DNA from 2 places in the Cupriavidus sp. OV096 genome. Region 1 is predicted to be linked to the other one. Evidence: riboswitches for the same ligand, from Rfam matches in the RefSeq annotation. Region 1 holds a riboswitch; the other holds the start of a gene.
The links. Region 1 has a riboswitch for glycine ahead of BM115_RS11100 (D-amino acid dehydrogenase). Riboswitches for the same ligand answer to the same signal wherever they lie in the genome.
Positions count from the first base shown of each region.

Region 1 (15,560 bases):
GCAACGAAACGCAACGCCGGTGCCGCGCCGCGGATCATTACCGACCTGCTTTCCTCACGTCTGCACAACCTGGCAGGCCTCTCCGCCGCGAGCGCATCGTTGCGCGTGCAGCGCAAGTTCGGGCTGACACTGCTGGAATGGCGATCGATTGGCATGCTCGGCGCGCACGCACCGCTTTCCTTGAAGGAGCTCGCACGACGCGCCGCATTGGACAAGAGCTATGCCAGCCGCACCGTATCGGGTCTAATCGAGCGCGGACTGATCGTCAGCGAGCGTAGCGATACCGATGCCCGCGCGGTGCTGCTGAGCCTGACCAAGGCCGGCGATGCGCTCTACCGAAAGGTGATCGTTGACGCCAACGCGCGTAACGAGCGGCTGCTGAGTCCGCTCAGCGCCGAGCAGCGCAAACAGTTGATGGAAATGCTGTCGATGCTCACCACCAGCGCGCGCGACGTGCTGGACGAAGAGCGGCGGGCCGCTGCGGGAGAGACCATCGACGAAGCGGAGACCCCGGCGCCGGCGGCTGACGCCGCCACGGAACAGGGTGGCGGCGCCGACCTCGATCTCGCCGAAATCCGCTCGCTGGTATCGCGCCTCAACCGGCTCGTGGGTGGCTCAGGCGGAGTGTAATACGGCGCGTAGCGGGTTCAGGCCGCTACGCAACACCCGGCTGTGCAACGGTCGACCGAGCACGGCTTCGCATTGCTTCGCAACCGCCAGCATGCCGTCCAGATCGATGCCGGTTCGGACGCCCATCGCGTCAAGCAGCGCCACCCAGTCCTCGGTGCACACGTTTCCGGTATGTCCGCCCCCGTACTGTACCTTGGCGGGATGACCGCCCACGCCGCCCATCGCGCAATCGAAGTGAGTCACCCCGGCTTCCAGCGCGGCAACATAGTTGACCAGGCCAGTGCCACGTGTGTCATGGAAATGCGCAATCGGGGTAACGTCCGGGAAGGCCTTCCGCATGGCGCGGAACAACGCACGCACGGTTAGGGGCGTCGCCATGCCGGTCGTGTCGCCGAGCGTCACGAACCTGACACCGGCATCGCGAAACCGCCCCACATCGCGCAGGACTTCCTGCGGATCGACATGGCCCTCGAACGGGCAGCCGAACGCGACCGAGATTGTGCCGATCATGCGGAAGCGCCCGCGCGCCGCATCTGCCATCGCGCGAATGTTCAACCACTGATCGTCCCGGCTGCGCTTGAGGTTGCGCTCCGAGTGCGACGACGAGGCCGACACCAGCAGGCTCACCTCGGTGGCCCCGAAACCGGCCTCCAGGTCCGCGAGCGCGCGTTGCACCGCGTGGCCGTTAGCGCATGTCGCCTTGTACATCACGCCTTCTCGGCGTGGCAGCGTATGCAGTAGCTCGGTAGCATCCGCAAACTGCGGCACGACCTTCGGATTCGAGTACGACGTGGCCTCCACGCGGGGAAAGCCGATGGCCGCAAATCGATCGACGAGGGCCACCTTGGTTTCGGTGGACACAAAATCGGGCTCATGCTGCAACCCGTCGCGGGCAAAGCACTCACAGAGGACGACTTCGGCAGTCATGGATGTCTCCGACGCGGGATTCATGGGTTCGACGGGTGAAACAACGCGATGGCGTGCTCGCGCAGCTTGTTCTTCTGCACCTTGCCGCTGGCGGTCATGCCGATGCGCTCGAAGTCCGTCACGATGGCGGCGTAGCGCGGGGTACGGAAATTTGCCATGCGCGGCCTGGCCCATGCCAGCAACGTCTCGGCATCCAGCGTCGCGCCGGCCTTGAGCGTGACGAACGCGGCCGGCACTTCGCCCAGCCTCGCGTCGGGCACCCCCACCACCTGGGCTGAAGCCACGGCGGGATGGGACAGCAGGGCCTGTTCCACTTCGGCAGGCGCCACGTTCTCACCGCCGACGCGGAACACGTCCTTGAGCCGGCCGACCAGCCGCAGGCGTCCATCGGTGCGCAACGCCCCAAGATCGCCGGTGCGCAGCCAGCCGTCCGCGGTGAATACCTTGGCGTTCGCCTCGGGCTGCTTGTAGTAGCCCCGCATGACGCCCCAGCCCTTGACCTGGATCTCGCCCACCTCGTCGACGCCACAGACGACGCCCGACGCCTCATCGATGATCCGCACCGCCACGCCTTCATGCGGGAGCGCGAACCCACCCACGCGCAGCGCTGCATCGTCGCGCCAGTCATTGATCACGACGTTGGGCGACGCCTCCGACAGCCCATACGCCCAGCAAATCGTCTCGATGCCCATCTCGTCGATGATGCGCTGCATCGTGTCGGCGCCTGCCGCGGCCCATCCACCGCGCAGATGCAAACGCGAGCGGTCGAACGACGGGTGGGAGATCAGCATCTGGAACAACGTCTCATTGCCCGAGATGAACGTGCAGCGCTCCCGCTCCATCATCGCCAGCGCGGCGCCGGCATCGAACGTCGGCAGGGTGGCGATGCTCGCGCCCGCGCACAGCGCGCAAAGGAGGGACAGCGTGGAGCCGGCCACATGAAAGAACGGCCGACAGTTGAAATAGCAATCCGATGCTTCGATGCCAAGCCGCTGCCCGACAGCCGAGGCGTTGCGCAGCATATTGTCGTGCGTGAGCATCACGCCCTTCGGGTACGCCGTGGTGCCCGACGTGAACTGGATCAGCAGCAGGTCATCCGGCGTCACGGCGCGCATGGCATCCGCGAGCGCTTCATCGCTCAGGGCATCGCCGGCGGCGAGAAATGCCTCCCAGCCGAGCCCAGCGTGCGGCACATCGTTGCCGACCACCACCACGTCGCCGAGCAGTGGCAGCGCCTGCCCCGGCAGTTCATGGTCGACAGCGGGTTCCACCTCGCGGAGGAAACCCATGAAATCGATCTTCAGGAAGCGGTCCGCCAGGATCAGCAGCCGCACATCGGACTGGCGCAGGCAGTACTCGATTTCCGCAGCCTTGAAGCGGGTGTTGACCGGCACGGTCACGGCACCGATCAGCGCAGCGCCGTAGAAGCTCGCCACCCAATTCACATCGTTACCGCACAGCAGGCCGACGAATTCTCCGCGCTTCACGCCGCGCGCCAGCAGCGCCTTGGCAACGCGGCGCGATTGCGCTTCGAGGTCGCGCCACGTGGCGGCCCCGTCAGGCGTGACCAACGCGCGCCGCGCCCCACCCAGGCTGGCCTGCTGCGCCAGCACTGCTGCCAATGTGCGAGGTTCCCACGTCATGCTCTACCTCCAAATCCACCAATTCCCGCCCGCCAGTCGGAGCGGGCCAGGTTCTCTTCGATTGCCAGAAGTTCTTCCGCCAGCGCACCGCGCGGGCCCAGCTCGATGCCGCGATCGATGCAGCGTTTGGCCAGGCGCATGCCCAGCGGCGGTGCCTTGGCGATGCTTGCCGCCATGGCGGCCACTTCGGCGTCCAGGCTCTCAGGCGCGACAATGCGCGTGACGAGGCCGACGTCCTGCGCTTCCGCCGCCGTCAGTCGTCGTCCGGTGAACATCATGTCCTTGGCCAGCCGCTTGCCGACGATCCGCGCCAGTCGCTGGGTTGCACCCACGGTGCCCCACTGCGCCTCAGGCGTCCAGAACGTAGCGTCGGGCGTGGCAACTGCAAGGTCGCAGGCCGCAGCAATCTCCACGCCAGAACCGGCCGCCGAACCGGCTACCACCGCGATCACTGGCATCGGCAGGCGTTCCAGCGCGTCGTAGGCAAAGAATCCACGCATGCGGCGGGCCAGCACCTGCGCTTCATCCATCGTCTTGCGCTCCTTGAGGTCGGCGCCGGCGCAGAACGCCGGACCGGCAGCGCGCACCAGCACCACGCGCACGTCCGGATCGGCGGCAGCCGCCGTGGCGGCGGCCTGCAACCCCTCGCACATGGCCAGGTTCAGCGCATTGCGGCTATCCGGCCGGTTCAGCGTGATGGTGGCAACGCCGCCTTCCACCGCGTAGAGCACGGCGGGGGCTGTGCCCGTTTCGTTCGATTCAGTCATGGTTATCTCGATACGCCTCGGTCTGGCTACACCTTAGATGGCCTTGGCTTCGCGCAGGGCCTTCACGCGTTCGGCGTCCATGCCCAGCCAGTCGCGCAGCACGTCGCCCGTATGCTCGCCAAGCAGCGGGGGCCGTCCCACCTCGGGGTTGTCCCAGCCGTCGAAGCGCAGCGGCACTGGCAGCGCCTGAAACGTGCCGATGACAGGATGATCGAATTCCGCCACCATGCCCCGCGCTTGCACATGGGGATCGGACAGGACTTCATCCACCGACTTGATCGGGCCGGCGGGCACACCCGCGTTGTCCATGGCCTCGCACAGCGCGGCACCCTCACACGCCGCGATGGCCTCGGTCAGCCGCTGCATCACTTCATCGCGCCGGCGCACGCGGCCCGCGTTCGTCTGGAGTTCCGGATCGGCGCCCCATGTCTCGAGTTTCAGCACCTGGCAGAGCGGCACCCAGTGCTGGTCGCTCGCCGTAATATGGAGCCAGCGGCCGCACGCAGCCTGGAAACTCGCCGATGGCACGCGGCCGGGGTGCTCCGTGCCCATGCGCGGCGGCACTTCGTGCAGCGTGAACCAACGCGCCGCCGCCAGCGTGAGCAGGCTGACCTGTGCGTCGAACATCGAAAGATCGATGTGACAGCCCTGCCCTGACGCACTGCGGCCTTGCAGCGCCGAGAGCACGGCGATGGCGGCCCACAGGCCGGACGTCAGGTCTGCCATCGGCAAGCCGGGCTTCACGGGCCCACCGCCGCGCTCGCCGGTCAGGCTCATCAGCCCGCCCATCGCCTGGAACACGGTGTCGTAGCCCTTGCGCGCGGCGTAGGGGCCGGTCTGCCCGAACCCGGTACAGGAAAGATAGACCAGCTTCGGATTGATCTCGCGCAGCGTCTCGGGGCCGAGTCCATAGCGCTTGAGCGTGCCGACCGGGAAGTTCTCGATCACCACATCGACCTTGGCCGCCAGATCCCGCACGATCTGTTGCCCCGCCTCATTGCGCAGGTTGATCGTGATCGACTGCTTGCTCCGATTGAACGCCATGAAGTAGGCGCTTTCGCTCCCCCCCTCGGCCTCCACCTGCGGTTCGAAACTGCGGGTCTCGTCACCGGCGCCGGGCTGCTCGACCTTGATCACCGTGGCACCGAGTTCCGCAAGGATCATCGAGGCGAACGGGCAGGCCAGCACCCGCGAGAGGTCGAGAATCGTGATGTGTTCGAGTGGCTTGTTCATGGCGCGCTACCGCTCCGTCCGCACGAAGCTGCGCATGCGCTTGTTGGCTTCGCGCCCGACCTCCAGACCCGCTTCCAGCGGCAGGTCCACCACGCGGTGGAACGTCTGCTTGGTGGTGGCCATGGCCGCACGACTGACCTCTGCCAGACGACTGGCCAGCGCCATGGTCTCCTCCATCAGCAGGTGGTCGTCATGCACGGCGTTGACCATGCCCAGCGCGACAGCGCGCTCCGCATCGATCGATTCGCCGGTGGCCACGAGGTGAAATGCCGCCTTGCGGCCAATCTGCCGCGTCAGATTGGGCAGGACGATCGCGGCCACGATGCCATGCTTCACTTCCGGATAGCCGATGCGGGCCGAGCGCGCGGCGAGGGCCAGATCGCATGCAATGGCCAGCCCTGCACCACCGCCCATCGCGAAGCCGTTGATGGCGGCAATCACCGGCTTGCTCATCCGCGAGACGCTGAGATGCAACTGCATCGTCAGCGCGGCGCGCTCTTCCACGCGCGACATCTGGTCCGAGGTCAGGTCCTTGAACTCGCCGATGTCGGCACCGGCGCAGAAGGCCGAGCCATTGCCCGTGAGCACGACGACGTGCACGGCATCATCGGCTTCGGCCGCCGCCAACGCCTCCACCAGCCCACGCGTCAGGGCATTGTTCAGCGCGTTGCGCTTTTCCGGGCGGTTCATGCGCAGCACGCGCACCTGGCCGACATCCTCAATCTGCAGTTCGCTCATGTCCCCACCTCTCTACTTCCATTGATTTGCCATACGCGCCATCGCTTCGCGCGTCTCTGCCGCAATGCGTTCGACCAACACGCCGGCGGGCACTAGCCCATCGATCAGCGCGGCGCTCTGGCCCGCCTCGACCTTGCCCTGCTCGACATCGCCATCCAGGGCGGCCATCTTGAGCGACCGGCTGCCGAACAGCGCCTCGAGCGCCTCGCGCGGCTGACCTGCCCGTTCCGCCGCCTCGTACTCGTCGGTGAACGCATTGCGCACCGCACGAATCGGCAGGCCACGCCAGCCCACGAGCGTGGTATCGCCCACCCCGGCCGCCAGCACCTTCTCCTTGTAGGCGTCGTGCAGCGAGGCCTCGGGGGTCAGGAGGAAGCGTGTCCCCATCTGCACGGCATCCGCGCCGAGGCAAAGCATGGCCGCAACGCCCGCGCCATCGGCAATCCCGCCGCCGGCCACGATCGGCAAGTCAACGGCACGCGCAATCAATCGCACCAGCACCAGCGTGCTCGTACCGCTGGGCGGCGGATGTCCACCCGCCTCGCCGCCCACCACGACCAGCCCATCGACGCCGGCGGACGCCGCCTTGCGCGCATGGTCGGGATGCGCCACCACGTGTAGCCACTTGACCCCGGCGGCCTTGAAGCGGTCGATGTGTTCGCGCGGACTGCCTTGCGACGCGATGAGGATCGGCACGCCTTCGTCCAGCACGATCTGCAGATGCTCGGCCGCCCGTTTGTTGTACAGGGCGACGTTGACCGCGAACGGCGCATCGGTGATCTCGCGCACTTCGCGAATCGCACGGCGCAGGTCGTCGGGCCGCATCGGGCCAGCCGCGATCACGCCCAGGCCGCCGGCCTTCGACACCGCCCCGACGAGCGGAGAACTCGACGACGCCCAGCTCATGCCCGCCTGGATGATGGGGTAGCGGATCCCAAGCAATTCGGTGATTCGCGTCTTGATGCTCATCTGTTGATTCCTCTGCAAAAGCGGTTACTCCGCGGTGATGCCTGCTGCCTTGATCACCGGCCCCCATCGCCCCTGCTCGGACTTGATCAGCGCGCGGTAGGCGTCGGGAGTGCTGGACTGTGCGATACCGCCCTGCTCGGCAAACTTCTCGATGAGGTCGGGGGTACGCAATGCGGCGGTGACGGCATCGACGATCTTGCGGGACACATCGTCGGGCAGGCCACGTGGCGCGACGATGCCGTACGCCCCTGCGGCAAGCACCTTCGGCAAGCCGGCTTCGGCCGCCGTGGGCACATCGGGAAGCGCCGCGAGCCGCTTGGTGTCCGTCACCATCAGCGCGCGAAGCTTGCCGCCCTTGATCAGGTGCGCGACCGCCGGGACTTCGGCGATGAACATGTCCACCTGTCCGCCCATCAGGTCCTGCACGGCGGGCGCGCCGCCCTTGTATGGCACGTGGCGCAGGCGGATGCCCGCTTCGCGCTGGAATAGCGCGCCAACCACGTGCGTGCTGCTACCCACGCCCGCAGACGCAACGGTGAACTTCTCCGGCTCGCGCTTGGCCGCTGCCTGCAGATCCGCGACCGATTTGAAGGGAGAGCTGGCATTGACCACCAGCAGGTTCGGGGTGGAGACCATCGTGCTCAGGTAGGCCACGTCCTTGAGCGGGTCGAATGGCATCTTGGGAGAAATGAACGGTGCGTAGACCATCGCGCCCGTACCGGCCATGCCCAGCGTATAGCCGTCTGCCGTGGCACGCGTCACGCCCGAGATACCCACGAGCCCCCCGGCGCCGGGCCGGTTCTCCACGACGATCGTCTGCCCGATCCGCGTGGTCATGGACTTGGCGAGCGTGCGCGCCATCACGTCAGCCGGCCCGCCGGCCGCGAACGGCACCACCAGAACGATCGGCCGGTCCGGATAGGCCGCCTGCGCAGGGCTGACCGTCAACAGGGCAGCCGTCCACAGCGAGTACATCATCAGGCGCAACATCATGTCTCCTTTATTAGAACTGCCTGGATATTTGTGGACATAGTATTTTATATCGTTGCGTTTGTCCACTATATGGTTGTACGCATCTCGCTCTATACTTCATCCGTCGTTTCACTCCGCACTGAACTATGGAATACGCTCCTGGCATCAGCCAGCTTGCTGGGCTGCTGGCCGACCCCGGCCGTGCGGCCATGTTGTGGGCGTTGATGGATGGCAGCGCGCGGCCGGCCGGCGAACTGGCGATGATTGCCGGGCTGTCGGCCTCGTCCACCAGCGGCCATCTCGCCCGCATGTCCGAAGGCGGCCTGCTCGCCGTGGAGACGCGTGGGCGCAATCGCTATTACCGGCTGGCCACGCCGGAAATTGGTGTGGCCATCGAGGCGCTTGCGTCGGCGTCGCTGGCCAGCCAGCCGCCGCGCGTGCGTGCCGTGCCGGTCTCCCGCACGGCGCCGCCGGCGCTGCGACAGGCTCGCACCTGTTATGACCATCTGGCTGGGGAACTTGCGGTGGGTCTTTTCGAACGAATGTCCGAAGCGGGCTGGCTGATCGTGTCGGGCAGCGCCGTCGACCTCAGCGCCCCCGGCGCGGAGGCGATGGGGCAGCTTGGCATCGACCTGGGCGCCACCCGCCGCAAGCGCCGGCAGTTCGCCTGCACCTGCCCGGACTGGAGCGAACGCAAGCCCCATCTGGGCGGGGCGCTCGGCGCGGCGCTGCTCGACAGCCTGCTGGCACGCGGATGGATCGAGCGTACGGACACGTCGCGCGCCCTGCGCGTGACGCCTCGCGGCCAGCGCGAAATCGTGAACGTGGCAGCCTGACGGATATGAATACCGAAGCCAGAGGAGGAGCAGATGGCAATTGAACTGGACGACGACGCGCAAGACGCCATCAGCCGGCTATTCGCGCTGATTAACCTCGGCGACAGCGCCCAGACCAGCCGGCAGTTTTCGCTGTTCGAGGAAGCGCTGGAAGACGCCGAGGAAGACGAGATCGATGCCGCCGGCCTGCTGTGGCAGGTCAAGGACATCATCGATTGGGAATCCGGCTTTTATGTCGACTGGAAAGACGCCGAGTCCTTTATCGGCTGCCTGAACCAGCTTTGCGAGCGGATCGACCTCGAGGTGGACTGGGGCACCGAGGACACCGAGGACGAAGACTTCCTGGAGGGCACGAGCGTGCCCGAGCTGATGGAGATCGTCGCCACGCAGCTACGCATGGCCGGCTACACGCTCTGGAACTGGGATACCGGCGGCGACGCCTACGGCGGCTGGATCACGCGCAGCGAAGACGACGAAGAGATACTCGAGATCGCCGACACGCTCGGCTTCGACATCCGTCCCGGCGACCAGCCCTACTGACCGACCGGCTCGCCTGGAAACTCAGTCGAGCCCGATCACCACCGCGCCGCCGTCACCGTCCGGGGTATCGGCGATGTCGGCGCTGTCCGATCCATCCGTGCCCCCCAGCGCCTTGGCGCGCGGTGCCGGGCGCCGGGTCTCCGGCACGCCCAGCGTTTCCTCGAGCACAGTGAGGAAGGCCCGCACGCTCGGCGGCATCAGCTTGCGCGCGGGCATCAGCACGTACACCTTCAGCGGCGACGACGTATAGCCGGGCAGCACGCGCACCAGTTGGCCGTGCACCAGATGCTCGTGCACGAAGCGGGGCGACATGCGCGCCACGCCCAGCCCATCCAGCGCGGCCTTGAGCCGGACTTCAGCGTTATGCGTGGAGATGCGCGGCGAGACGTCCATGGCGAAGGTTTCCACCCCATCGCGCAGGAATTCCCATTGCACATCGTCGAGGTTGCCGAGCGTCGGCCAGCCCTTCAGGTCCTGCGGCGCGCGCGGCAGGCCGTGCTCGCGGATCAGCGCGGGCGCCGCATAGAACGCACGCTCGATCAGCACCACGCGCTTGCTCGCGAACGAGCTGTCGTGGAGGTTGGTGTCGGTCATGACGAAGGCGAGGTCATAGCCGTGGCGAATCAGGTCGGGCTGGTCCCAGCTCATGTCCAGTTCCACATGCAGCGACGGGTGCAGCTTAAGTAACCTGGAGAGCGAGGCGGACAGGTGCTGCGAACCCACCTCGTAAGGCGTGGCGATGCGCAGCGTGCCGCTGACCTCGGCACTCACCGAGGCGGCCTCGGCGCTGATCTCGCGCAACTCGCCAAACAGGGGCGCCACGCGGTCATAGAGCTGCTGGCCGCGCTGGGTCACGCGCACGCGCCGCGTGGTCCGCTCGAACAGGCGCACACCAAGCTGGGTTTCCAGCCGGGCAACCGCCGCGCTGGCCGATGACTTGGGCACTTCCGCCAGTTCGGCGCCCTGCGTGAAGCCGCCCCCTTCCACCACGCGGCAGAAGATTTCCCAGTCTTTCCAGTCGATCGATTTCATGCAGACACCTTCGTCACCCACGCCCTGTGGGCGAGGCGGAATTGTCCCACAGCCCGGACAATCCCGCTGCCGACGTTCACGCCGATAGCCGCCGCGCCGGGCGGCGCGCACGGCATTTGATGCAGGTCATCGTGCGGGAAAACATTGATTGGGAATTGTTCTTGTTACCGCGTACGATTCCGGCATCCGCCCCGGATGGGGCTTCTTGCGGGAGCTGCAATGCTGAAAGTGGCCGTACTTCTCATCGCCGGTGCGTTTTCCACGGGGGCCTTCGCGGGCGCCAAGTGCGACAAGCATCCGAAGTCCGAATGGATGCCCGAGGCCGACGCCAAGGCCAAGATCGCGGCCCAGGGCTACAACATCAAGAAGTTCAAGGTGGACGGCAACTGCTACGAGATCTATGGCACCACCAAGGACGGCAAGAAGGCCGAGATCTACTTCGACACGAAGACGCTCGACATCGTGAAGTCCGAGATCGAGAAGTAAGCATGTCGGTGCCGGCCGGCCAGCTGCGCAATACCACCACGCTCCGCGTCTGGGACGTGGTGGTGCGGCTCACGCACTGGAGCGTGGCGGCCATCGTCTGCTACGACCTCATCGACGATTCCGGCGACCAGATGCACCGCGTGCTGGGCTACGTGGCCGCCGGACTTGTGCTGTTTCGCATTCTCTGGGGCTTCATCGGCAGCGAACACGCGCGCTTCCGCGCCTGGCTGCCGCGCCCCGCCGGCGTGCTGGCCCATGCCCGGGCCATGGCCCGACGCCGCACGCCGCGCTTCATCAGCCACACCCCGCTCGGCGCGGTGATGATGCTGGCGATGTGGACCCTGATCCTGCTGCTCGCCGTTACCGGCTGGCTCTCCCGCTTCGACGCGTTCTGGGGCGAGGACTGGCCCATCGACATCCATCGCTGGCTCTCCAACACGCTGCTCGGGCTGGTGGTGGTGCACGCGCTGGTGGCCATCGTTACCAGCGTGGCCGGCAAGGAAAACCTGGTCGGGGCGATGATCACCGGCCGCAAGCCGCGCGACCTCGACTAACCTGGGGTTGCCGCGCCGGCGCCGCCCGTGGCATAGTAGCCCCGTCATACCGCATCACCCGCCATACCCGTTTTACCCGCGTTATCGGGAGAGACTGTGCCTGCCGCCCGGCAGGCCGGCGCCGAAGGAGCAACCGCCCCGGAAACTCTCAGGCCAAAGGACCGGTAACGCCATTGCACTCTGAAGAACCCCGGCTCGCGTCAGCCGACGGTACCGAAGGAGCAAGCGATGCGCCCGCGCGCATCGTGAATCTCTCAGGTCAAGGACAGAGGGGGCGTGCGTCGCGCATGGTGCGCCACGTACCCCCCATCCACGACGTCCTGGAAGACCTGACAACATGAAGACAATCGCTGTCATCGGCGGTGGCATCACCGGCGTGACGACCGCTTACGCCCTCGCCAAACGTGGTTTCGCGGTCACACTGCTCGAGCGCCATCGCTACGCCGCCATGGAAACCTCGTTCGCCAATGGCGGCCAGCTCTCCGCGTCGAACGCCGAGGTCTGGACCCACCGCTCCACGCTGGTCAAGGGCATCAAGTGGATGCTCCGCAACGACGCGCCGCTGCTCGTGAACCCCCGCCCCACCTGGCACAAGCTGAGCTGGTTCGCCGCGTTCATCGCCGCCATGCCGCACTACCGGGCCAACACGATCGAGACCGCCCGCCTGGCCATCGCCGCCCGCGCACACCTGTTCGACTGGGCCGAGGCGGAAGGCATCGACTTCGATCTCAAGCGGCAGGGCATCCTCCATATCTACCGGGACAAGGCCGGCTTCGACCATGCCGGCGAGGTCTCCACGCTGCTGGCCGAGGGCGGCCTGCCGCGCCGCGCGGTCACACCCGAGGAAATGCGCGCGATCGAGCCGACGCTGGCCGGCCAGTACTACGGCGGCTACTACACCGAGAGCGACGCCACCGGCGACATCCACAAGTTCACCTCCGGCCTGGCCGCGGCGGCCCAGCGGCTGGGCGTGGTCACGCGCTACAGCCAGGACGTGCAGTCGGTCAACTCGGACGGCCGCACGGCCACCATCACCGTCCGCGACGGTAATCAGACAAGTTCGACAACCTTCGACGCCGTAGTGGTCTGCGCCGGCGTGGCCAGCCGGCAGTTCGCCACGCAACTGGGCGACCGCGTGAACATCTACCCGGTGAAGGGCTATTCGATCACGGTGAACTTGCCCGACGCCGCCAGCCAGGCTGCGGCGCCCACGGTCAGCCTGCTCGACGACGAGACCAAGCTCGTGACCAGCCGGCTCGGCGTGGACCGTTTCCGCGTGGCCGGCACGGCCGAGTTCAACGGCATCGACCGCGACATCCGCGCGGACCGCATCCGGCCCCTGATCGACTGGGTCAACACCTGCTTCCCCGGCGTGAGCACGCGCAGCGTGGTGCCGTGGGCAGGGCTGCGGCCGATGATGCCGAACATGATGCCGCGCGTGGGGCGCGGACGGCAGGCCAACGTGTTCTACAACACGGGCCACGGGCATCTGGGGTGGACGTTGTCGGCGGTGACGGCCGAGATGGTGGGCGATGTCATCCGGCAGGCGGCGGTACCGCGTGCTTTCTCCCCTCTCCCGCTTGCGGGAGAGGGGTTGGGGGAGAGGGCCGGCGTGACCGGACGCGATATCGCTGCCTGAACCGCCAGCCCTCTCCCCCGCCCCTCTCCCTGAGGGAGAGGGGCGACAACCATCGCGCCAACGAAAAAGGCCCCGCTTGCGCGGGGCCTTTTTCTTCAATCTTGGTGCCCAGGAGAGGACTCGAACCTCCACAGTGTTGCCACCGCTAGGACCTGAACCTAGTGCGTCTACCAATTCCGCCACCTGGGCAAGGTGAGCGGCGCATTCTACAGGAGCTTGCGGATTTTGCAAGCCCCTGCGCGTGCCACTATGCCTGCAGGCCCATGTAGATCTTCCCGTCCTGGACGAAGCGATTGCGCCCGGCGCGCTTGGCCTGGTACATCGCGCTGTCCGCGCGGTGCAGCAGCGGCTCCAGCCGTGGCGCGTCCGGCACCGTACAGGCCGCGCCCACGCTAATCGTGACGAAGGGCTGCACTGGCGTGCCGTTGTGCGGGATCTCCAGGTCGCGCACCGCCGCCACCATGCGGCGCGCCACGTTGCGCGTCTCGTCCTGCGAGGCGTCCGGCAGCACCACCGCGAATTCCTCGCCGCCCAGCCGCGCGCAGAACTGCTCGCCCACCAGCACGCTGGTCAGCGCGGTCGCCACCCGGCGCAGGCAATCGTCGCCGCAGGGGTGGCCGTACAGGTCGTTGTATTGCTTGAAGAGGTCCACATCGAGAATCAGCAGCCCGATCGGCTCGCCCGCCTCGAAGGCCCGGGTCACGGCCAGCAGCGACTCGCGCTGGAAGAAACGCCGGTTGGGGATGCCGGTCAGCGCGTCGATGTCGAGGTCCGCCTCCACGCGCGAGAGCTTCGCCTCGGTCTGGCCGAGCTGGGCCGTCAGCGCCAGTTCGCGCGACTGGTAGCGGCTGATGTCGCGCATGAAGACCAGCGTGCCGATGCGCTTGCCGTCCAGCCGCATCACCGGCTCCGCCGTCACCTCGTAGTGCGCGCCCTGGGGAATGTAGGGGATGGCGCCGACGTCGGCCCCCGCCTCGCGCGGCTGGCGCAGCGCCTCGTCCCATACGGCCGGCATCGGCTGCCCCCGGCGCAGGTCGGGCACCAGCCGCAGGGCGGCCGGGTTGAACTCGACGAGCCGCCCCTTCGCGTCGACGATCACGCAGCCGTCGCCAATCGTGTCGAACACGCGCAGCCGCGCGTAGTGGCCGATGTCGTCCAGATGGGTACGCAGCGCACAGATCCAGACCACCACCGTCATCAGGGAAAACGTGGCCGGGGTCAGGTCGCCGCCGAGCGGGCTGGTCCAGCGCTGCAGGTAGGCCATGTGGGTGAGCAGCGGCAAGGTGAGGCTGCTGGCCACGATGGCCCGGCCCCGCCGGGTCAGCGCCGCATTGGGCACCTCGGCCGTGAGCAGGAAAACCAGGCTTAGCAGCAGCATGAAGTAGGTCCACGCCGCCACCACCACGTAGCCGGGGCCATGGTGGAAGATCGCGCCCGGCGAGACGCCGGCCGGCATCAGGTCGATGCGCGTCCAGATCAGGTGATGCCGCTCGTTGGTCAGCACCATCACCACCGACGCCACGGCGGCCAGCACCGGCAGCCACAGGCGCGACCACGGCACCACGTAGCGCGGCCGGCTCAGGTGGATCATCGCCACCAGCCAGCCGATGGGCACCATCACGATGCCCGCGTACTGGGCCTTGGCCCAGAAGATGCGCCCGTCCAGATCGGTCGAGCTGACTTCGAGCAGCCGGCCGCCGCTCCAGATGGCCACGCCGCCGGCCAGCACGAGGAAAGCCTTGATCGTGGGATCGTCGCGGCGCGGCCAGGTGGCGATAACCATGCCCACGCTGCACACCACGGCTATGGTCAGGCAAAGGACAAGAGGGTACGAGGGCATGAGAACGGCGGGGAACCTGATAATAACCGCCGCGCCCGACATGGCGGAGGCGCCCCATTATAGGGGCTAGCCGGGGCGCCACCCCATCGCCCTCACTTACTTGGAGCGGCTGCGGTCCCCGCCGCGCGAGTCCATGATGATCATGGTGCGGTCCAGCACGCCGGCGTCATCGAAATAGACGCTGAAGTGCGCCGGCAGGTTGCCGGCCATGTACATCCGATAGCTCCATGCCTCGCGCTTCATCAGGGCGAAGTACTGCACCGGCTCGCGCGGGAGGCCGAAGCGCTCGGCGATGTCGCGCTTGGTCCAGACCCCGGGGCGCGCCTCGTAGATCTCCTTCTCGGTCAGGGTCTGGCGGAAGCCGGCCAGCTTGCCGGCGGCGTCGAAGTCGGCCGCGTAGACCTCGAAGCCGTAGGGCTGCTTGGAATAGATCCAGCGCTGGGTGCCGTCGGCCAGTTGGTAGGTCTCGGTCGGGTTGCCGAATGTCTCGCGTACCGAGCTTTGCGGGCTGCCGAGCATCGACTGGGCGGTCTGCACCGGCTGGAGCGTGGCGCAGCCGCCGAGGACCACGGCGGCCAGGGCGGCAAGGAGGGCGACGCGGACGGCGCGCCCGGAAATCGGGTTGGGCATGGCATGTCTCCAGAGTCCATGCCAAGCATAGCCCAGCCGGCCGAACTCAGCGTTGCGGCTGCGGCCAGCCCGCGCGGACGATCTCCCGGTCGTCGATCGGCCAGTGCAGCGCGGCGGCCACCAC
Region 1 is NZ_FOWM01000004.1:179,645-195,204, forward strand. Features, by position in the region: gene BM115_RS11035 (MarR family winged helix-turn-helix transcriptional regulator) at 1-630, shown strand, start outside; gene BM115_RS11040 (hydroxymethylglutaryl-CoA lyase) at 616-1,557, opposite strand; gene BM115_RS11045 (AMP-binding protein) at 1,578-3,200, opposite strand; gene BM115_RS11050 (enoyl-CoA hydratase/isomerase family protein) at 3,197-3,967, opposite strand; gene BM115_RS11055 (CaiB/BaiF CoA transferase family protein) at 4,001-5,200, opposite strand; gene BM115_RS11060 (enoyl-CoA hydratase/isomerase family protein) at 5,207-5,938, opposite strand; gene BM115_RS11065 (NAD(P)H-dependent flavin oxidoreductase) at 5,951-6,907, opposite strand; gene BM115_RS11070 (Bug family tripartite tricarboxylate transporter substrate binding protein) at 6,932-7,900, opposite strand; gene BM115_RS11075 (ArsR/SmtB family transcription factor) at 8,026-8,715, shown strand; gene BM115_RS11080 (DUF6630 family protein) at 8,749-9,255, shown strand; gene BM115_RS11085 (LysR family transcriptional regulator) at 9,277-10,287, opposite strand; gene BM115_RS11090 (PepSY domain-containing protein) at 10,507-10,773, shown strand; gene BM115_RS11095 (cytochrome b/b6 domain-containing protein) at 10,776-11,327, shown strand; glycine riboswitch at 11,403-11,501, shown strand; gene BM115_RS11100 (D-amino acid dehydrogenase) at 11,665-12,966, shown strand; tRNA gene BM115_RS11105 (tRNA-Leu) at 13,069-13,155, opposite strand; gene BM115_RS11110 (histidine kinase N-terminal 7TM domain-containing protein) at 13,214-14,806, opposite strand; gene BM115_RS11115 (hypothetical protein) at 14,903-15,436, opposite strand; gene BM115_RS11120 (MFS transporter) at 15,483-15,560, opposite strand, start outside.

Region 2 (15,560 bases), on a different contig from region 1:
CCACCCACGACGAAATCACGATGGCGATGAACTGGAAGATCAGGCCAGGATGCAGGGGCCAGAGTCCGTGCCAGGGGGGGAAGTGGCGCTGCGGTCCGGGCGGCTCCCCGCGCCGGTCGGGATGGCCGGGACGGAACATGCCGCGCTCCCCGGCCGGGCCGCCCTCGCCCGCCTCCTCGTCTTCCTCGAAACGCGGGCCGCGCTGCGACGGCTCGGGGCGGTGGAATGGCTTGCCGGCGGCGGCGGCCTCCGAGGCCGCCTCGCGCATGCGTTCCTCCCAGCGCGGCGAGCCGGGGCGCGGGAACAGGCCCTCGATGACGGTCACGCCAAGCACGTGCACGGCCACCATGATCGCGGCCATGACCAGGAACAGCCGCAGGAACATCGAATCGAAAAGGTGGCGCCGCATGGTGGGGTCTGTCCGGACGCCGGCGGTGGCGTTCGGCGGCGGGGGGGACGCGGCCATGCGTCAGGAATCCACGTTGACCGTGAAGACGTAGCCCTCGCCCCGCACCGTGCGGATCAGCGCCGAGTCGCGCGGATCGTCGCGCAGTTTCTGGCGCAGGCGCGAGACCAGCAGGTCGATGCTGCGATCGAACACGTCGAGGTCGCGACCGCGTGCCTGGTTGATGAGCAGTTCGCGATCCAGCACGCGGTTCGGGTGCTCGATGAAGGTCAGCAACAGGCGGAACTCGGCGTTCGACAGCGGCACGACCGTGTCTTCCTCGTCGAGCAACTGGCGCAGCGTGGTGTTGAGCCGCCACGCGCCAAACTTGACCTCGTGCCCCGCCGGGGTAGGTGCCGAACGACGCACATCGGCCCGGCTGCGCCGCAGCACCGTGTGGATGCGCGCCACCAGTTCACGCATCTCGAACGGCTTGGTCACGTAGTCGTCCGCCCCCACCTCGAGTCCGACCACACGGTCGGCCAGTTCGGCGCGGGCGGTCAGCATGATTACGGGGATGTCCGTGCGCTCGCGGATCTCGCGACACAGCGTCAGGCCGTTCTCGCCGGGCAGCGAGAGGTCCAGGATGACCAGGTCATAGTGATGCTGCGCCATGGCCGTGCGCATCGACGCCCCGCCTTCGGCCCCATCGGCCGCCATGCCGAACGTGGCCAGGTATTCGGCCAGCATGGCGCGGATCTGGGGATCGTCGTCGACGATCAGCAGGCGGGTAGGCAAGGCGGGAGTGAGGTCCATGGCAAAGCGGGAGGGATGGGAAACGCCGGCGGGCGACGGCCTGCGCAACGACCGGCGGTCAACTGTACCAGTTTGCAATATTCGCGCTGTGGCGGCTTTGTATCAGGTTCGATACGTGCGCTGTGGATAACTTCGCCTGACAAAACGACGCCCCCGGCACTGCCGCGCCGGGAGCGTTCAACAGGGAAGAGCCAGGCACGCAAGCGTACCCAGCCGCACCGCTAACCGAAGGGCAGGCGCGGCACGGCGCCAGTCGCCGAGGCGTCTGACGCGTCGCCATATTAGAAAGCGCGAGGCGCGCGGTCTTGTCTGCCTTGTATCGGCCGTGATGCTTGGTAGGGGATGCGACTCAACCCGTCACCGGCTTGCCGGGTGCGCCCGGCGTACCCAGCAGCGCCTTGAGATTGGCCAGCCGGTCCTTGGGGCTCATGGCCGGGGTCTCGTCGACGGGAGCCGGCGCTTCTTCGAGTTTCATTTCGGCGATGAAGCGCGAGGGTTCGCAGGAGTAGGTGTCCCGGGCGCGTTTGCGCTTCTTGCACCAGCTGATCTGGAGGCTGCGCTGGGCGCGGGTGATGCCAACGTACATCAGCCGGCGCTCTTCCTCGATCTTCTCGTCGCTCATGTCTTCGTCCTCGCGCGCGTGGGGCAGGATGCCCTCCTCCACGCCCACCAGGAACACGTGCGGATATTCGAGGCCCTTGGACGCGTGGAGCGTGGAGAGCCGCACCGCGTCCGGGTCTTCCTCGCGGCCTTCGAGCATGCTCATCAGCGCCACGGTCTGTGTCAGTTCGAGCAGGTTCTTGCCTTCGTCGCCAAAGCCGTCGGCGTTGTCGAAGCCGGTGGCCTCGCCCTCCCCGGCCTCGGGTTCCGGGCGCGTGCCCTTGCGCTTGAGCCAGTCGAGGAATTCAAGCGTATTGGTCCAGCGCGACTGGGCCTGGCGCTCGTCGAAGGTATCGTACAAGTACGATTCATAGTGGATGCCGGCCATCATGTCGTCGAGCAGCACGGTGGCCGGATCGGTCTTGGCGCGGTCCGCCAGGCGCACCATCGACTCGCAGAACACGCGCAACGGCTCCAGCTGGCGCGGCTGGAGCTTGCCTTCGATGCCGCCCATCATGGCGGCCTCGAACAGCGACACCTTGGCCTGCCCCGCGAACGTGCCGAGCGCCTCCAGCGTGGTGTTGCCCACGCCGCGCTTGGGCGTGGTGATGGCGCGGATGAACGCGGGATCGTCGTCCGGATTGGCGATCAGCCGCAGGTAGGCGCAGATGTCCTTGATCTCCGCCTTGTCGAAGAAGCTCTGGCCGCCGGACAGCACGTACGGAATCCGCTCGCGCCGCAGGATCTGCTCGAACAGCCGCGCCTGATGGTTACCGCGATACAGGATGGCGTAGTCGCGGAACTGCGCGCGGCGCTCGAACTTGTGGGCGGACAGGCGGAACACCACGGACTCGGCCTCGTGCTCCTCGTCGTTCATCGGATGGATGGCGATGGGGTCGCCCATGCCGTGCTCCGACCACAGCTTCTTGTCGAACAGCTTGGGATTGTTGGCGATGACCGCGTTGGCCGCCTCCAGGATGCGCACCGTCGAGCGGTAGTTCTGTTCGAGCTTGACGACCTTGAGGTCCGGGAAATCGGTCTGCAGGCCGCGCAGGTTGTCCAGCGTGGCGCCGCGCCAGCCGTAGATGGCCTGGTCGTCGTCGCCCACGGCCGTGAACGCCGGCGCGCGCAGGTGCGAGCCGCCGGCCAGCAGCTTGAGCAGCGCGTACTGGCAGGCGTTGGTGTCCTGGTATTCGTCGACGAGGAAGTAGCGCAGGCGGTTCTGCCATTTCAGGCGCACGGCCTCGTCGCGCGCGAACAGCTCGGCGGGCAGGCGGATCAGGTCGTCGAAATCCACCGCCTGGTAGGCGTGCAGCGTGGCCACGTAATTGCGGTAGACCATGGCGGCCTGGTGCTCGTCGGCATTGGCGGCCTGGGCCAGCGCGGTCTCCGGATCGATCATGCCGTTCTTCCACAGCGAGATCGTGCCCTGCACGCTACGGATCAGCTTCTTGTCCGTGGTGGCGAGCTGCTCCTGCACCAGTCCGAAGCAGTCGTCCGAATCCATGATCGAGAACTGCGGCTTCAGGCCGACGTGCTCCGCCTCCATCCGCAAAATCTGCACGCCGAGCGAGTGGAAGGTACAGACGGTGAGCTGCTTGAGCGGAATCCGCTTGCCCTCGCGCGTGGTCTTGCCCTCCATCAGCTTGCCGATGCGCTCCTGCATCTCTTTCGCCGCCTTGTTCGTGAAGGTGACGGCGGCGATGTGACGCGGCTCGAAGCCCTTGTCCTCGATCAGGTGGGCGATCTTTTGCGTGATGACGCGCGTCTTGCCGGACCCGGCGCCCGCGAGGACGAGGCAGGGCCCGTCCAGATAGCGAACGGCTTCGGATTGGGCGGCGTTGAGTCCGTGGGTCATAGGTGGGCGGGTGCCGGATGGCGCACGCTTGGCGGGCGCGCGAAAGGCGTCGATGTTAACACGCAGGGTGGCCTGCGCCGGTGCCTGATGACGGACATCAAGGACGCAAGTGCTACCAGTGTTTCATCGCGGTAACACTTCGTAAAAGTGACGTCCGAGGGGACATCCGGGGCATGGAGATTGCCTCATACGGTCATGCGGGACCGGCGGCGACGCCGTCCTGATGACAAATTCGGCACATTCGGAGGCGATCATGAAAACAATGCGAACCCTGGCGAAAATCACGCTGATCGGTGTCACGCTGGCGGCCTTTGGCGGCTGCGCGGACATGAGCCCCAAGACCCGCAACACCGCCATTGGCGCGGGCGTTGGCGCGCTCGGCGGCGCGGCGCTGACCAACGGCAGCGCGCTCGGCACGGTGGGTGGCGCGGCGGTGGGTGGCGTGGTGGGTAACGTCGTCACGAAGGATCGTTGATCCGGCGCGGGTAGTCCTTACCTCAGGCGGCAGGAATTACAGCCAGCCCCCTCCCCGGCGCCTAGCAAGGTGGCGTCGGCGCCGCGTTGACAAAGGTCAACCCGTCCCGTACATTCACGCGCATCCAACCGGGAGAGCGCGCAGCCATTGCGCCGCCGAAGGGGTATCACCCGAAAACTCTCAGGCACCACGGACCGGTCGGATCGGCATGCAACATGCACACGATGCATGCCGCACTCTGGAGAGCGACACCCGCCCGTGCCAACGCATGGCGAGCGTGTCCACCGAAGGGGCGCGCGATGCGGCAAGCTGCATCGTAATCTCTCAGGTATCGAGGACAGAGGGGTCATCCGCCGCGGCGGATTGGTGGCATTGCCATCGATCCCCACGGCGGATGACCCTTTTTTCGTTTTCGCTGCCGTATTCGCTCCAGAGGATTTCCCATGACGCTCCAGGCCACGCCCCTTAACGCCATCCACCGCTCGCTCGGTGCCCGCATGGTCGATTTCGGCGGCTGGGACATGCCGGTCAACTACGGCTCCCAGATCGAGGAACACAACGCGGTGCGCGGCGATGCCGGCATGTTCGATGTCTCGCACATGTGCGTGGTGGACCTGTCCGGCCCCAACACGCGCGCCTTCCTGCGCGGCCTGCTGGCCAACAACGTCGACAAGCTCCAGACCCCGGGCAAGGCCCTGTATGCGTGCATGCTCGACGAAAAGGGCGGCGTCATCGACGACCTGATCGTCTATTTCTTCGCCGAAGACCGCTTCCGCCTGGTGGTGAACGCCAGCACGGCGCTGGGCGACATCGAATGGATCACGGCCCGCAACGCGGCCACCGGCAGCGGCGTGACGATCACCCCGCGCCGGGGCGACGTGGCGCCGGCCGGCGTGGGCAAGCTGGCGATCATCGCCGTGCAGGGCCCGAACGCGCGCGCCAAGGTGCACGAGGCCTTCCCGTCGACCCAGCCGGCCGACGCACTCAAGCCGTTCAACGCGGTGGTGGTGCGGGACCCGATGGTCGGCGAGCTGATGGTGGCCCGCACCGGCTACACCGGCGAGGACGGCTTCGAGCTGGTGGTGGAGGCCGAGAACGTGGCCGGCATCTGGGAAAAGCTGCAGTCCGTGGGCGTGCGCCCGGCCGGACTGGGCGCGCGTGACACGCTGCGCCTGGAAGCCGGCATGAACCTGTACGGCCAGGACATGGACATCCACACCTCGCCGCTCGACGCCGGCCTGGCCTGGACCGTCGACCTGCAGAGCGAGCGCGATTTCATCGGCAAGTCGGCGCTGCTGGCAGCCGGACAACATAAGACATTTGCCGGCCTGATCCTGCGCGACAAGGGCGGTGTGCTGCGTGCGCACCAGAAGGTGATCACCCCCGCCGGCGACGGCGAGATCACGAGCGGCACCTTCAGCCCGTCCCTCTCCCAATCCATTGCCTTTGCCCGGCTGCCGCAGGGCGTTGTGCCCGGCACCGAGGTCCAGGTCGAGATTCGTGACCGCAAACTGACCGCGACTGTGGTTAAACTGCCGTTTGTGCGCAATGGCAAGGCACTCGTGAGCTGAGGCATCCGCCCGGCTGACACCAACGGTCGCCATCACGCCTGCCCGGCTGGCCCCGGCAGGCGAACCGAAACAAGACAAACACTGCATTCCCGGAGAATCCGTCATGAATTTCCCTGCTGACCTGAAGTACACCGAATCGCACGAATGGGTGCGCGTTGAAGCCGACGGCACGCTGACGATCGGCATTACCGACCACGCGCAGGACGCGCTGGGCGACATCGTCTTCCTGGAACTGCCCGAAGTGGGCAAGTCGGTCGGCGCCGGCGACGCGCTGGCCGTGGTGGAGTCCGTGAAGGCCGCTTCCGACATCTACGCCCCGGTGGCCGGCGAAGTCATCGCCGTGAACGAGGCCGCCAGCGCCGCGCCGGAATCCGTCAACGCCAACGCCTTCGACGCGTGGCTGTTCAAGCTGAAGCCGGCCAATGGCGACGATGTGAACGGCCTGATGAACGTCGACGCCTACAAGGCCAGCGTCGGCGCCTGACGCGCTGCACCAGCCGTCTCCCGAGCCAGGAGACGGCGCCCGAGATGCCCGCGCGGCGGCCAGGCTGACCACCTGCCGCCCCGCCCCACGAGACACTTGCCATGAACGCCCCTCTTCCCATGAACGCCGCCCAAGGTAGCCGGCCCACGCTGGCCGAACTGGAGGCGCGCGACGCCTTCGCCGCCCGTCATATCGGCCCGGATGCCGCCGAACAGCAACACATGCTCAAGGTCCTTGGCTACGAGACACGCGCCGCGCTGATCGACGCCGTGGTGCCCGCCGCCATCCGCCGCCGCGACGGCATGCCGCTCGGCGAATTCACCGAGCCGCTGACCGAGGAAGCCGCGCTGGCCAAGCTGCGCGGGCTGGCGAACAAGAACCGCGTGCTCAAGAGCTTCATCGGGCAGGGTTACTACAACACGCTCACGCCGGGCGTCATCCTTCGCAATATCTTCGAGAATCCGGCCTGGTACACGGCCTACACGCCGTACCAGCCCGAGATCTCGCAGGGCCGCCTGGAGGCGATGCTGAACTTCCAGCAGATGGTCACGGACCTGACCGGGCTGGACATCGCCAATGCGTCGATGCTGGACGAAGGCACCGCTGCCGCCGAGGCGATGACGCTGCTCCAGCGCGTGAACAAGCACGCCTCGAACACGTTCTACGTGGCGGACGACGTGCTGCCGCAGACGCTGGAAGTGGTACGCACGCGCGCGCTGCCGCTGGGCATCGAGGTCAAGGTCGGCCCCGCCGCCGAGGCCGCCGGCGCCCATGCCTTCGGCGTGCTGCTGCAATACCCGGGCGTGAACGGCGATGTGGCCGACTACCGTGCCATCGCCGATGCCGTGCACGCCGCTGGCGGGCTGGTGGTGGCGGCGGCGGACCTGCTGGCGCTGACGCTGATCGTCGCGCCGGGCGAATGGGGCGCCGACGTGGCCGTGGGCAACTCGCAGCGCTTTGGCGTGCCGCTCGGCTTCGGCGGCCCGCACGCCGGCTACATGGCCGTGAAGGACGAATTCAAGCGCTCGATGCCGGGCCGTCTGGTGGGCGTGACCATCGACGCGCAGGGCAACAAGGCGTACCGGTTGGCGCTGCAGACGCGCGAGCAGCACATCCGCCGCGAGAAGGCCACGTCGAACATCTGTACCGCGCAGGTGCTGCTGGCCGTGATGGCGTCGATGTACGCCGTGTACCACGGGCCGCAGGGCCTCCAGCGCATTGCCCAGCGCGTGCACCGCCTGACCGCCACGCTGGCTGCCGGCCTGAAGGCGATGGGCGTGACCCCGGTCAACGCCACGTTCTTCGACACCCTGACGCTGGACACCGGCTTCAACACCGAGGCGATCCACGCCGCCGCCACCGCGCGCGGCATCAACCTGCGCCATATCGGCGCCACCCGCGTGGGCATCTCGCTGGACGAGACCGCCTCGCGCGAGGACGTGGTCGCGCTGTGGGAGATCTTCGCGCACGGCAAGCCGGTGCCGGCCTTCGATGCGACCGAGGCCGCCGTCGGCGATGGTTTCCCGGCCGCGCTGGCCCGCCAGAGCGCCTACCTGACGCACCCGGTCTTCAACACGCACCACGCCGAGCACGAGATGCTGCGCTACCTGCGCTCGCTGGCGGACAAGGACCTCGCGCTGGATCGCACCATGATCCCGCTCGGCTCCTGCACCATGAAGCTCAACGCCACCAGCGAGATGGTTCCGGTGACGTGGCCCGAGTTCAGCAAGGTCCACCCGTTCGCCCCGCTCGACCAGACCGTGGGCTATCGCGAGATGATCGACCAGCTCGAAGCCATGCTCTGCGCCGCCACCGGCTACGCCGCGGTGAGCCTGCAGCCGAACGCGGGCTCGCAGGGCGAGTACGCCGGCCTGCTGATCATCCAGAAGTACCACGCCAGCCGCGGCGAAGCCCATCGCGACATCTGCCTGATTCCCTCGTCCGCGCACGGCACCAACCCGGCGTCGGCCCAGATGGCCGGCATGAAGGTGGTGGTGGTGGCGTGTGACGCCGACGGCAACGTCGACCTGCAGGATCTGGCGAAGAAGGCCGAGCAGCACAGCCAGAACCTCGCCGCAATCATGATCACCTACCCGTCCACGCACGGCGTGTTCGAGCAGGGCGTGCAGCAGATCTGCGAGATCGTGCACCAGCACGGCGGCCAGGTGTACGTGGATGGCGCCAACATGAACGCGATGGTCGGCACCGCCGCGCCGGGCCAGTTCGGCGGCGATGTCTCGCACCTGAACCTGCACAAGACCTTCTGCATTCCGCACGGCGGTGGCGGCCCCGGCGTGGGCCCCGTGGCCGTGGGCGCACACCTGGCGGACTTCCTGCCGAACCAGGACAGCGTGGGCTATCGCCGCGACGACAACGGCATCGGCGGCGTCTCGGCCGCGCCGTTCGGCTCGGCCAGCATCCTGCCGATTTCGTGGATGTACGTCGCGATGATGGGCTCGGCCGGCCTGACCGCCGCCACCGAGAACGCCATCCTGGCCGCCAACTATGTGGCGCGCCGGCTCTCGCCGCACTTCCCGGTGCTCTACGCCGGCCAGCACGGTCTGGTGGCGCACGAGTGCATCCTGGACCTGCGCCCGCTGCAGAAGGCCACCGGCATCAGCAACGAGGACGTGGCCAAGCGCCTGATGGACTACGGCTTCCACGCCCCGACCATGAGCTTCCCGGTGCCGGGCACACTGATGATCGAGCCGACCGAGAGCGAGGCGCTGCACGAGCTGGACCGCTTCATCGACGCCATGATCGCCATCCGTGGCGAGATCGCGCGCGTGGAGGACGGCAGCTTTGACCGCGACGACAACCCGCTGCGCCACGCGCCGCACACCGCCGCCGTGATCACCGCCAATGAGTGGACCCACGCGTACACGCGTGAGGAAGCGGCCTACCCCATTGCCTCGCTGCGCACGCAGAAGTACTGGCCGCCGGTGGGCCGGGCGGACAACGTGTACGGCGACCGCAACCTGTTCTGCGCCTGCGTACCGATGAGCGAGTACGCGCAGGACTAAGGCGCCGTGTCTGGCGGCGTCCGGCCTGCCCGGACGCCGCTGGCGCGCTTTGCGCCTCCCGCCCCGGCCCCCCGGGCCGGCGTGCAGCACACCATCCCTAGCGGAGGTCTAGTCCATGTGGAATCTGAGCGCCCCCTGGTGGGAATTCGTGCTGCGCGGGCTGATCGTCTACGCCGCGCTGCTGTTCCTGATGCGCGTGTCGGGCAAGCGCCAGATCGGCCAGTTGTCGCCGTTGGATCTGGTGCTGCTACTGATCATCTCGAACGCGGTGCAGAACGCCATGAACGGCGGCGACAACTCCGTCACCGCCGGGCTGATCCTGGCCGCCACGCTGTTCGGCGCCGACGTGCTGGTGGGCTACGGCACCTGGCGCAGCCGCCGCCTGGAGGCGCTGGTGGAAGGCCGGCCCGAGATCATCATTCACCAGGGCGAGATCTTCCAGGATGTGATGCGCCGGGAGCGCATCACACCGCGCGAGCTGCAGAAGGCGCTACGCCGCAACGGTTGCGCGCGTGTGGAAGACGTGCATTTCGCTATTCTTGAGACAGACGGCACGATTAGCGTGATCCAGAAGGAAAAGTCCGAGGACGGGCACGCAAGGCCCGCCATCGACGCCATGTGGCGCGAGCCCGGCCGGCCCGATGCCGATATGTCGCTCTGACCCGACACCCGACCACTTTCCCGACGGCCTCCCCGCCCCTGCGCCCTGCGCGCCGCCCCCTACCGGAGTTCCCCGTGGCTGTCAGCGTTTTCGATCTGTTCAAGGTAGGTATCGGGCCGTCCAGCTCGCATACCGTGGGGCCGATGCGTGCGGCCCTGATGTTTGCGCACGGGCTCGAGCGGGACGGCCTGCTGCCCCAGGTGGGCAGCGTGCGCGTGGAGCTATACGGCTCGCTCGGCGCCACCGGCAAGGGCCACGGCACCGACAAGGGCGTGATCCTGGGGCTGATGGGCGATGCGCCCGACACCGTCGACCCCGAAACCATCGAGTCCCGCCTCGCCACGCTACGCGCCCAGCGCAAACTGGCCCTGCTCGGCACGCACGAGGTGCCGTTCGTCGAGCGCGAGCACATCGTGTTCTACCGGCGCGAGGCCATGGCCGAGCATCCCAACGGCATGAAATTCCACGCCTTCGACGCGGAGGGCACGCCGCTGCGCGAGGCGCGCTACCTGTCCGTGGGCGGCGGCTTCGTCGTCACCGCCGGCGCGCCGAACACCCAGATCCTGGCGGCCGAGCGGCAGTTGCCGCACCCGTTCCGGAGCGGCCGGGCGATGCTGGAGATGGCGCACGCGAGCGGCAAGTCCATCGCCCGGCTCATGATGGAGAACGAACTGACCTGGCGGCCCGAGCAGGAAGTGACCGATGGCCTGCTTCATATCTGGGACGTGATGCAGCAATCCGTGGCGCGCGGCTGCCGCACCGATGGCGAGCTGCCGGGGCCGTTCAAGGTACGGCGGCGCGCGCCCGAGTTGTACCGGGGACTGACGCTGCACGCGGAGCGGGCGCTGTCCGATCCGCTCTCCGTGATGGACTGGGTCAACCTCTACGCCATCGCCGTCAACGAGGAAAACGCCGCCGGCGGGCGCGTCGTCACGGCGCCGACCAACGGCGCGGCCGGCATCATCCCGTCGGTGCTGCACTACTACGACCGCTTCATCCCCGGCGCCAACCGCGCGGGCGTGGTCGATTTCCTGCTCACGGCGGGCGCCATCGGCCTGCTCTACAAGCTCAACGCCTCGATCTCGGGCGCCGAAGTCGGCTGCCAGGGCGAAGTCGGCGTGGCCTGCTCGATGGCCGCCGGCGCGCTGGCGGCGGTGCTCGGCGGCACGCCGGAGCAGGTCGAGAACGCGGCCGAGATCGGCATGGAGCACAACCTCGGCCTGACCTGCGACCCGGTCGGCGGCCTGGTCCAGATCCCGTGCATCGAACGCAACGCCATGGCATCCGTCAAGGCGGTGAACGCCGCCCGCATGGCCCTGCGCGGCGATGGCACCCACTATGTTTCGCTCGATTCGGTCATCAAGACCATGCGCGAAACCGGCGCCGACATGAAGACCAAGTACAAGGAGACGGCGCGCGGCGGGTTGGCGGTGAATATCGTGGAATGTTGAGCAGGCGCCGGCGTATCATGGCGGCACCCCCGGTTTGCCAAGAAGAAAACGGCCATGCAGACCTTCCATCAGCTGTTCGACGAGACTTCGTCCACCTTCACCTACCTGCTGATCGACGCCGAGACGCGTGAGGCGTTGCTGATCGATCCGGTGGACCGGCAGTACGCGCGTGACCTGGCGCTGCTGGGCGAGACTGGCGCGCGGCTGGTCTGGATTGTCGAGACCCACGCGCACGCCGACCACATCACCTCCGCCGGGCAACTCGCCCTGCAGACTGGCGCCAACACCGCCGCGCCGTCCGGCTGCGACATCAAGCCTGCGCTGAAACAACTGATCGACGGTGACACCGTCAGCTTCGGCAAGCAGGTGCTTCGCGCGATCCACACCCCCGGCCACACCGCCGGCAGCATGAGCTACCTCTGGGAGGAAGCCACGCCGGACGGCGTGGTGCGCCGCATCTTCACCGGCGATGCGCTGCTGATCGACGGCTGCGGGCGCACCGATTTCCAGTCCGGCGACGCCGGCACGCTGTTCGACAGCCTCACCGAGAAGCTCTTCCGCCTGCCCGACGACACGCTGGTCTACCCCGCCCACGACTACAAGGGCCACACCCAGTCGACCATTGGCCATGAGCGCGCCCACAACAGCCGCGTGGCGGGGCGCTCGCGCGACGAGTTCATCGTCATGATGCGCAACCTCAACCTGCCCCGCCCCAAGCTGATCGATATCGCCGTGCCGGCGAACCAGCGCCTGGGGCTCGTGACCGGGCGAGATGGGGAAAGCGTGCCGCACGGCATCTGATTTTTCGTTCTTCTACTACCCGGAGTGACCAGCATGGCCGAGCACAGTGCCGAGATCGCGTGGGAGCGCGGCGATCAGGATTTCGTGAGCAACCGCTACAGCCGCAAGCATGTGCTGCGGTTCGACGGCGGCGCGGAAGTGCCGGGCTCGGCGTCGCCACACGTGGTGCCGCCGCCGATGTCCGATGCCAGCGCGGTGGATCCCGAGGAAATGCTGATCGCGTCGATTTCGGCCTGCCACATGCTGTGGTTCCTGGCGCTGGCCGCCAAGCAGCGCTTCGTGGTCGATCGCTATGTGGACAAGTCCGTGGGCACGCTGGCCAAGACCGCCGAAGGCCGCATGGCGGTGACCGTGGTGACGCTGCGTCCCGACGTTACGTTCTCGGGCGAGCGCCTGCCGACCCGCGCCGACATCGATCAGCTGCACCACGCCGCGCACGACGCCTGCTTCATCGCCAATTCGGTGAAATCCGAGATCCGATGCGAGCCGGTGTATCCGACCTGACCCCTGCAAACGCCTAATACGCGGCACGAAGGAATTCATTTGACTTCGCCCCCTGCGCTGCAATACTGAGACCGCACACGCGGGCACATGGCCCCGCCGGAGGAGGTACATCATGCATCACAGCAAGCGATGGGGGATGGTGCTCGGCGCGGCAATCGCGTTGGCCGCAGCCGGCGTGCAGGCACAGTCGAAACCGGTGGCTTATCCGGCCAAGGGCCAGTCCGCGCAGCAGCAATCCAAGGATGACGGGGAGTGCTACAGCTGGGCCAAACAACAAACCGGCATAGACCCCGCAGTGGTGGCCCAGGCCCCGCCGCCCCAGCAGGCCCAGGGCGGCCAGCGCGTGCAAGGCGCGGCGCGCGGGGCAGCGGGCGGCGCCGTGATTGGCGCAGTTGCGGGCGATGCCGGCAAGGGTGCGGCGGCCGGAGCCGCCGTCGGGACCATGGCGGGCGGCTCGCGGAACCGGCAGGAACGCCGTAACGTGCAGGCGGCGAACGAACAGAACGCCGCGAGCCAGCAACAGGCGATGGGCAGCTACTACCAGGCGTGGAAGGCTTGCATGGGAGGCAAGGGCTATACCGTTCAATAAGCGGTGCAGTCACCCCGGCCCGCCGTCGGCGTCAGGCCTCCCACCGCTCGCAGGTACGCCGCACCGTCTCGCGCAGGCTGTGCGCATCGGCATCGACGGTGCGCACCCAGTGCGCGTCGTTGTCACGGCTCGAAGCCAGCGCGCGGATATTTTCTAGCGCCTTCAGCGACCCCAGCGCCTCCGCGTGCGGCACCAGCGCGTCGCAAATCGACAAAATATGATCCGAGATCGGCATCCGCGTCAGTTCGTTCGGATGCACGTACTCGCCCTCCAGCCCGAAGCGGCACGCCTGGAAGCGGTTGAAGGTGTACACCAGGTAGTCGTCTTCCTGCGGCATGAACGGCCGTGACAGCAGCAGGTAGCGCGCCAGCGCCTGGATGTACGCCGCGATGTCGCAGGCGCGCTCCACGGTCAGCGGGGTGTCCATCACGCGCACCTCGATCGTGCCGAACTCCGGCTTGGGACGGATATCCCAATAGAAGTCCTTCATGCTCTCGATCACGCCCGTGTTGCGCATCTTGTTGAAGTAGGCGGTGAAGGCGTCCCACGTCAGCACATGCGGTGCGCGGCCGCTCATCGGGAAGGCCGCCACCGAGTTCAGGCGCGCCGAGGCAAAGCCGGTATCCACCCCCTGCACGTACGGCGACGACGCCGCCAGCGCGATGAAGTGCGGCACGTAGCGGCCGATGGCGTGGAGCAGGAACAGCGACTCGTCCGCGCTCGGGCAGCCGATATGGACGTGCTGGCCGAACACCGTGAACTGCTTGGCGAGATAGCCATACAGCTCGGAAATGTACTGGTAGCGCGGCGAATCGGAGATGGTCCGGTCCGACCACTGCTGGAACGGATGGGTGCCGCCGCCGCAGATGCCCAGGTTCAGCGAGCGGGAGGCGCGCGTCATCAGGTCGCGCATGACCGTCAGTTCCTCCAGCGCCTGCGCGTAGTCGCGGCAGATGCCGGTGCTGATCTCGATCATCGACGGACTGATCTCGGGCTTGATGTCGCCCGCGTGCTGGGCGCCCTTGACCGCACGCAGCAGGTCCGGCGCGAAGGGCGCGAGGTCGTAGTCATGACGGTTCACAAGCTGGAGTTCCAGCTCCACGCCGAACGTCAGCGCCTCGGAATGCTTGAACGGTTCGAGCGACATCAGCGCCCTCCTCCATTGTCACGCGCCTCGCCAGCATAGCGCAGCGCCCAGGACGCGATGACCGGCCCCAGCAGCTGTTCGATGGCCAGCGCACACAGGATGATCGATGCCAGCGGTCCGCCGGTGCTCGGGTACAGGCGCGCCACGTCGTTCATCAGCAGGTAGGCCAGCCCCGACATCGGCGCCAGCGCCAGCCCCAGCGCCATGCACTGGCGCAGGCTCAACCCCGAGAACGAACCGAGCGACACCACGCCGGCCAGCTTCGCCACATGGCGCATCACCACCAGGGCCACGGCCAGCGTGCCGCCGACTACCCAGTCGTGCGCCGTCAGCGGCAGGCCCAGCGACACTACCATCACGATGATCAGCAGGCTCCCGGCGCTGCCGAAGTGCGCTGGCCACACGTGCGGCTGGCGGTCCTGGTGCTTGAAGACCACGCCGGCCAGCATCAGCGTCAGCGGCATGGACAATTTTAGGACGCGCGTCAGCGCCAGCGTGAACAGGACCAGCCCCACCAGCACCAGGAAGCTGTAGTGATCGTCCGCGGACATGCGCGCGTACAGCGCGTGCCCGAGCTTGCCGACCACCCACGCCAGCAGGCACGAGCCCACCAGCAGGTAGAGCGGATGCAGCAGCGCCGCGCCAATATTGCCGTATTCGGAATGGAGCCAACCCGTGGCCACCTGGACGATGGCCGCCGCGTAGATGCTGTTCAGCGCCGCCATGGCCATCAGCCGTTCCGTGACCTGCCCCTCGGCGCGCAACTCGTTCTTGAGCTGGAGCACGATGGTGGGCGAGGTGCTGACCGCGATGCCTCCGGCCAGGATCGCCACGCCCGGCGACGCCCCGAGCCACTGGAGCACCGTGGAGACCAGCCCCCAGGTCAGCAGGCTCTCGGCCGCGCTGGTAAACAATAGCCAGCGGTTGGCGCGCAGCCACGACAGCGACAGCCGGTGCCCGAGTTCGAACAGGGCCAGGGCCAGCGCCATGTCGATCAGCACCCGCGTCTGCAGGATCATGTTGTCGTCGACGATGCTGCGGCCGAGCATGCCGGCGAACAGCCCCACCACCGCGTAGCCGACGATGCGCGGCAGGCCCAGCCAGCGGCGGCAAACCTCTCCGGCCAGGCCCGCGCCCACCAGCGCGAGACCCACCCAGAACAGGCCGCCCGGTGCCAGCGGCAGGGTCGGGAAAA
Region 2 is NZ_FOWM01000014.1:104,245-119,804, forward strand. Features, by position in the region: gene BM115_RS23905 (ATP-binding protein) at 1-409, opposite strand, end outside; gene BM115_RS23910 (response regulator) at 470-1,201, opposite strand; gene BM115_RS23915 (UvrD-helicase domain-containing protein) at 1,551-3,659, opposite strand; gene BM115_RS23920 (glycine zipper 2TM domain-containing protein) at 3,913-4,134, shown strand; glycine riboswitch at 4,254-4,341, shown strand; glycine riboswitch at 4,363-4,485, shown strand; gene gcvT (glycine cleavage system aminomethyltransferase GcvT) at 4,578-5,705, shown strand; gene gcvH (glycine cleavage system protein GcvH) at 5,809-6,189, shown strand; gene gcvP (aminomethyl-transferring glycine dehydrogenase) at 6,291-9,212, shown strand; gene BM115_RS23940 (DUF421 domain-containing protein) at 9,328-9,873, shown strand; gene BM115_RS23945 (L-serine ammonia-lyase) at 9,948-11,324, shown strand; gene BM115_RS23950 (MBL fold metallo-hydrolase) at 11,379-12,125, shown strand; gene BM115_RS23955 (OsmC family protein) at 12,159-12,629, shown strand; gene BM115_RS23960 (glycine zipper family protein) at 12,742-13,218, shown strand; gene BM115_RS23965 (YbdK family carboxylate-amine ligase) at 13,250-14,365, opposite strand; gene BM115_RS23970 (cation:proton antiporter) at 14,365-15,560, opposite strand, start outside.
Region 2: linked by a shared signal. The riboswitch ahead of gcvT (glycine cleavage system aminomethyltransferase GcvT) and the one ahead of BM115_RS11100 (D-amino acid dehydrogenase) in region 1 are both predicted to bind glycine.